Regions from separate parts of the Paenibacillus sp. FSL R5-0345 genome, predicted to be linked through region 1. Evidence: predicted binding sites of a transcription regulator. Region 1 holds the regulator's gene; each other region holds the start of a gene.

Region 1 (2,209 bases):
TACATTCTGCTCCACTTCGCGTTTCGTTTCGGACATATGGGTATGCATCGGTAAATCCAAATCATGCGCCGCCTGTACAAACTTAACAAAGAAATCCGGCGGGCAAGTATATGGAGCGTGTGGCGAGATCATCGTTGTAATTCTACCGTCAGCCTTTCCATGCCAGTTCCGTGCAAAAGAAATCGCTTCCGCAAGCTTGTGATTCTGTACTTCCTCTGGACAAAGACCGATCACGCCTCTCATCAATACAGAACGGATACCTGACAATTCGACCACCTCAGCTACTCGATCCATATGATCATACATATCCAGGAAGGTTGTAGTGCCACCTTTCAGCATTTCCAGAACAGACAAGGAGGTTCCCCAGTACACATCTTCTCCGGTGAATTTCTCTTCCATCGGCCACATTTTTTCCTGAAGCCACACTTGAAGCGCTAAATCATCTCCATAACCACGAAGCAATGACATTGCGGCATGGCCGTGTGTGTTTACCAGACCAGGCATAAACAACAGACGACTGCCATCAACAACTTGCACACCTTCTTCCATCAAAGGCTCTTCTTTTCCTATGTAAGTGATCAAATCATCTTCAATAGTCATATATCCACTAAGAACAGGCTCATCCGTTCCCGGAATAAGAAAACGCCCGCCTTTGATAATCGTTTTACTACTCTTCATTTCCGCTTTCTTCCTTTCCGTCTTTCAAATAATAAGCAAGACTTTGCAAATCCGTTGTAAAATCGGCTGCATGAACCCGGATATTCGGTGGTGTTTTTAGAATCACTGGTGCAAAATTCAAAATCGCCTCAATGCCAGATTCAATAAGAATATCTGCTACATTCTGCGCTTCTGAGTCAGGTACAGTAATAATCCCAATTCGAATGCCTTGCTCACGAACTGTCTGACCTAGCTCTTCCATGGGTTGAACCGTAAGAGAGTTGATTTTCCGCCCTACCTTAGGTGCATAAGAATCAAATATAGCGGTAATCTTCATAGTATCTTTCAGATAAGCATTATAATTAGATAATGCATGTCCAAGGTTACCGGCACCTACTAATGCCACATTCAGCTGTTGGTCCAGCTTCAAAATATGACGGATTTTCTCAATAAGATAAGTTACGTCATACCCAATACCTTTTCTGCCGAAGTCTCCAAAATACGCTAAATCTTTACGGATTTGAGCGGGATTCAGATCAAGTTTTTGTCCTAATTCTTGCGAGGAAACGGTTAATATTTCACGTTTCTGAAGATCATTCAAGAAACGTAAGTACACAGGAAGTCTGCGAACAACGGCTTCTGATATTTTATCCGATTTCATAATTTACCTCCTAATTTAAGTACTATTCTGTTTGAATCCTATTAAAATTTCTGTACCTCGTCTCAATGAAGAGCGGTATTCTCTTATACCGCCCTTCATTGTGGAGTGATTAATTAAACAGAAGATGTCCTTCTTAAGAAACGCCTCCGTCTTCCAACCACTCTGCTATACGAGGAACCATTTGATCCGTAAGCATATGTTCCATTTTCGGGCCAGGCAACGAATAAAGGAAATACTTTCCATAATGAGATTCGATAACCCTAGTGTCATACACTATAACAATACCCCGATCCTGCGCTGTCCGTACCAGTCTTCCAAATCCTTGCTTGAAGCGGATAACTGCCTGAGGCACCGACAATTTCATAAACGGATTCTTCTTCTGGGCTTGTAATAACTCAGACTTCGCTTCCGCTAGAGGGTGATTAGGCGGTTGAAATGGAAGCCTCACGATGGCTAAGCATGTCAATGCCTCACCCGGAATATCTACTCCCTCCCAGAAGCTGCTAGTTCCAAGCAGAACTGAAGCAGCACTGTCCTGAAAGCGTCGAATCAGCTTACTGCGGCTTCCACCTTCCACGCCTTGACCTAGCACCGTGATTTCTTGTGAGGCTAGAGCTTCTTTCAGAGGATCGTAAACTTGGCGCAGCATCTTGTAAGAAGTAAACAGAACAAGCATCCGTCCGCGTGTCGTAATCGCCGCTTCTGCTAGTGACTGTACGAGCGTATCGACAAATCGGGCATCACCCACACTGCCCTTCACACTAGGGAAATCCCGTGGAATTACTAATAGTGCCTGCTCCCGATACTTAAAGGGAGAAGGAAGGAGAGATGTCATTAGACGCCCCTCTTCCGCAGCTTCATTAAGTCCGAGATTATCAATCATAAACTGGA
Region 2 (2,209 bases), 270 kb from region 1:
CGCAGACAATTTCTTCGTCCGCCATCGTCTCTACGGAAGCACCCTTCTTAGCTCCCCCACCGCAGCATCCCGTTCCCATGACCTCTGTATAAATTTCATCGGTCATTACCGCGCCTTGTTTTACTAACTTTTGCAGATTCGCGGACTCCGTCACATCACCGAACAAGACCGCACCGACAATTACATTATTTTTGAGCAAAATTTTCTTATAGGTTCTCTTCCATTCATCTTTGCTTGAGATCACCGTGTGTTCAGGAGAATCCAAAAACTCACCTGCAGAAAATACATCCACCCCAGATATTTTAAGCTTCGTGGAAACAATGGAACCTTCATAAGGCTTCGTTTCACTACCACATAAATGTTTAGCTAGAACCATGCCTTGCTCAAATAGCGGGGCCACCAGTCCGTAACACACTCCACGATGCTCGGCACATTCGCCGATGGAATATACGTTCTGCATGGAGGTTTGCAGATAATCATCCACTACGATCCCACGTTTTACGGAGATTCCGCTTTCTTTTGCCAACGTTACATTCGGTTTAATTCCGACGGCCATTACCACAAAATCTGCAGCAAGCGTACTGTCATCACTGAACCGCAATCCACTTACTCTCTGTTCCCCGGTCAATTCTACCGTTTGTTTGCCCATAGCAAATTTCACACCTTGACGCTCTAGCTCAGCTTGCAGCATCGAGGAGGCATTCCGATCAAGCTGGCGCTCCATCAGGTCTTCCATTAAATGAACTACAGTAACGTCCATACCTAGGTTCACAAGACCTTTTGCTGCTTCCAGCCCAAGCAATCCCCCGCCGATTACAGCCGCTTTACTATATTGTTTGGCCGCTGCCAGCATCGCATCACAGTCGGAAATATCTCGAAACCCAACCACGCCCTCTTTATCACTGCCAGGCACAGGTAAAATAAAAGAATTCGAGCCTGTCGCAATAATTACTTTGTCGTATGGCACTGACAACCCGTTATCTGCAACAACTTGTTTGGACTCTTCATCAATTCGTGTCACTGTAGTACCCGTGTGCAGGGTAATATTATTGTCTTCATACCAATTCCAGTCGTTTAGGATGATATCATTAAGGGTTTTGCTACCTTCAAGAACATAAGACAACATGATCCGATTGTAATTGGGATGAGGTTCACTTCCAAAGACCGTGATGTCATAAGCTCCACCCAGCTTCAAAATCTGCTCTATCGTACCTATGCCCGCCATACCGTTGCCTACTAACACTAAATTTTCTCTCTTCGCTGTCATGGTTAGGTGCCTCCTCAAGCTTATGAGTACATGCTCAATTTCTCTTCTACATATTGGAATTATACGGTTCAAATTCAAGTCGTCATTGTGATTGCGGTCACTTTAATTGTGAATGTTTTCACACTTTAGTTCGCTAATGATTGTTAGGTATTTTCAAACATAAAAAGCCAGACCAACGATTCTGAAGAACCGTTAATCTGGCTTTGATGTACTATTTTTAGCGTAAAGTTAATAGAATCTCTAAGACATCATGAGGCATAAGCTTCATATCCATCCCATTATCGAGCAGTAGCTTTCCGTTCACCTTCAGCTTCCAGACTTCATTACTTAGCGGGGTATAATCATTAACAGAAAGCACGCTTCTACTACCATCATCCATCTGCACCATACCGCAGCTCTTTAGCAATTCTCTTACAGTTAAATCCTCTTTAAATAACATAATATATGAATGCTGCAAATCTACTTCTACACTTCCGCCGTTCAAAGTCAGCATTACAGTTTGAAGTGGTTCTTGATGGTCCTTAGATTTCGCTGTGAAGACTAGCTGTGAATCATATCCTACAACATTATTCCAATCCGCTTTCCCAATGATTTGACCGTCCATCTGAAGCTCCCAAACCATTCCCGACTCTAGTGAAAAATCCTTTACCGAAAGAATACTTGAGTTATCCTCAGCAAATGTGGCAATATTACTACCTTTCAGTAACTCCATTATTGATATTCCATTTCTGTAGCTCCCACTGAGTGACCTGTCCGATGGTTTGGTAAGCAGTTCTTGATCACCAATCTTAATCGATATCATCGGCCCCTCAGATCCTGCTGCACCATTATTATCATTACTATTAGCATCAGTCTGAGTGGAGCATCCATTTATTATGAATACGATGATTAAGCCTAGCATCAACTTCCACAAATTTCGCGTGGGCATCCTGGCACCGCCTT
Region 3 (2,209 bases), 250 kb from region 1:
AATCTTTCGGACCAAAGAACTGTCAAGTTTGGTTCCGGTGCTGGACCCAAGTTGTACAGGGTGTTCAGGAAACGGAAGCTGTTCTTCGTAACACGAGTTGTTCCGTCTTCAGCCATACCACCGATGGATTCAGTTACCCATGTAGGGTCGCCGGAGAACAGATCGTTATAGTCAGGTGTACGCAAGAATTTCACGATACGCAGTTTCATTACGAAATGATCGACGATTTCTTGAACTTGCTCTTCAGTCAAAGTACCTTCAGCAATATCGCGTTCTGCATAGATGTCTAGGAAGGAAGATACACGTCCCAGGGACATCGCCGCACCATTTTGCTCTTTAACTGCTGCCAGATATCCGAAGTATACCCATTGAGTAGCTTCCTTGAAATTGGTCGCTGGTTTGGAAATATCCATACCGTGAGCGGCTGCCATTTCTTTCAATTCGCCCAGTGCACGAATTTGCTCGGACAGCTCTTCACGAAGACGAATTACCTCTTCAGTCATGGAATCAACTTCAAGTTCAGCTTGTTGTTGTTTTTTGTCTTTAATCAGGAAATCAATACCGTATAGAGCGATACGGCGGTAGTCACCGATGATGCGTCCGCGGCCGTAAGCATCAGGAAGACCTGTGATAACGCCGGATTTACGCACTGCTCTCATGTCTGGTGTATATGCATCAAATACGCCTTGGTTATGCGTTTTGCGAATGTTCGTAAACATATCAACGATGTTTTGTGGAAGCTCGAAGCCATAAGCTTTCGTAGCATCGACCATCATCTTGATCCCGCCGAATGGCTGGATGGAACGTTTGAAAGGAGCGTCAGTCTGAACGCCTACAATTTGTTCCTTGTCCTTATCAATGTATCCAGGAGCATGTGAAGTGATTGTGGAGACAGTATCCAGGGAAACATCCCATACGCCGCCTCTTTCTCTTTCTTCTTTGCTCAGTTGGGAAATAATTTTCCATAGTTCAGTTGTGTTACTAGTAGGTCCTACGAGGAAATCTTCGTTTCCTTCATAAGGCTTAATGTTACTTGCGATAAAATTGTTAACGTCAACTTTCTTGGACCATTTACCTTTTGTGAAATTTCTCCAACCGGATTTCACTTCATTTACTTCTTTTTCAATCACCGACATGCTAAATCCCTCCATCTATATTTATTATATTTGTAGAGATCGCGGGCTTGAAGGTTGATCCCGTGTCTCGTGATCCCCAAAGATGTGGTTGTTCCAAATTTCACAATCAACATTTCATATGTGGGACCGTTGTTTATATAAACATTCTAGTTTATTTTCTATAAAAACACTGTGACAAATATCACCTTTCGAGTGATATTTGTCACCTTTATCTAAGTCCACAACTATCCTATTCTCTATTTAACCAATTATTAATTATCAAATCTTCCGTAGAATGCATTACGGTATACATCAGCAAGTTCAGATACCAACGGCAGCTTAGGATTGGCAGTTGTACATTGATCTTCAAACGCACGGTCAGCCAAGTAATCTACACGGGATTCGAAGTCCTTAGGATCAAAGCCCAGTTGTTGGAACGATTCCTCGATACCCAATTTTTTATTCATATCGCGAATAGCATTGATCAGGCTAGTTACACCTTCTTCAGTTGTGCGAGCTGGCAATCCCAAAATACGGGCAATTTCAGCGTAACGCTCATCAGCTACGAAGTGCGAATATTTAGGGAACGAAGCGAACTTCGTAGGTTTTTTAGCATTGTAACGGATAACGTGTGGCATAAGGATCGCGTTAGTACGACCATGAGCGGTGTGGTACTGTCCGCCCCATTTATGCGCCAAGCTGTGGTTAATTCCCAAGAATGCATTGGCAAAGGCCATACCCGCAAGTGTTGATGCATTATGCATTTTCTCACGAGCTACTCTGTCGCCTTCCAGTGCCGATTTTTCAAGGTATTGGAATACCAGTTGGATGGCTTTAATAGCTAGACCATCAGTGTAGTCACTCGCCATAACAGATACATAAGCTTCGATAGCATGTGTCAATACGTCCATACCTGTATCTGCAACTGCAGTTTTTGGCAAGCTGTATACGAACTCTGGATCAATGATAGCTACGTCTGGTGTTAACTCATAGTCAGCCAATGGATATTTAGTGTGTTGTTCAGTTGTTTTATCGGTAATAACTGCGAAAGATGTTACTTCCGAACCCGTACCCGAAGTAGTTGGAATCGCTAC

What was found. The regulator Rex, encoded in region 1, represses fermentation and respiration genes when NADH is low (regulators of the CRP and FNR family bind a similar motif). The targets are predictions, from matches to a motif close to TTGTGAAATATTTCACAA.
Region 2: nirB (nitrite reductase large subunit NirB) is a predicted target of Rex. The motif match lies at 1,374-1,391, and genes of this name have one in related genera.
Region 3: pflB (formate C-acetyltransferase) is a predicted target of Rex. The motif match lies at 1,225-1,242, and genes of this name have one in related genera.

Annotation. Positions count from the first base shown of each region.
Region 1 covers NZ_CP009281.1:4,517,227-4,519,435, forward strand. The annotation lists gene R50345_RS20040 (amidohydrolase) at 1-678, opposite strand, end outside; gene R50345_RS20045 (redox-sensing transcriptional repressor Rex) at 668-1,318, opposite strand; gene dinG (ATP-dependent DNA helicase DinG) at 1,452-2,209, opposite strand, start outside.
Region 2 covers NZ_CP009281.1:4,785,923-4,788,131, forward strand. The annotation lists gene nirB (nitrite reductase large subunit NirB) at 1-1,267, opposite strand, end outside; gene R50345_RS21295 (hypothetical protein) at 1,485-2,195, opposite strand.
Region 3 covers NZ_CP009281.1:4,765,247-4,767,455, forward strand. The annotation lists gene pflB (formate C-acetyltransferase) at 1-1,136, opposite strand, end outside; gene adhE (bifunctional acetaldehyde-CoA/alcohol dehydrogenase) at 1,388-2,209, opposite strand, start outside.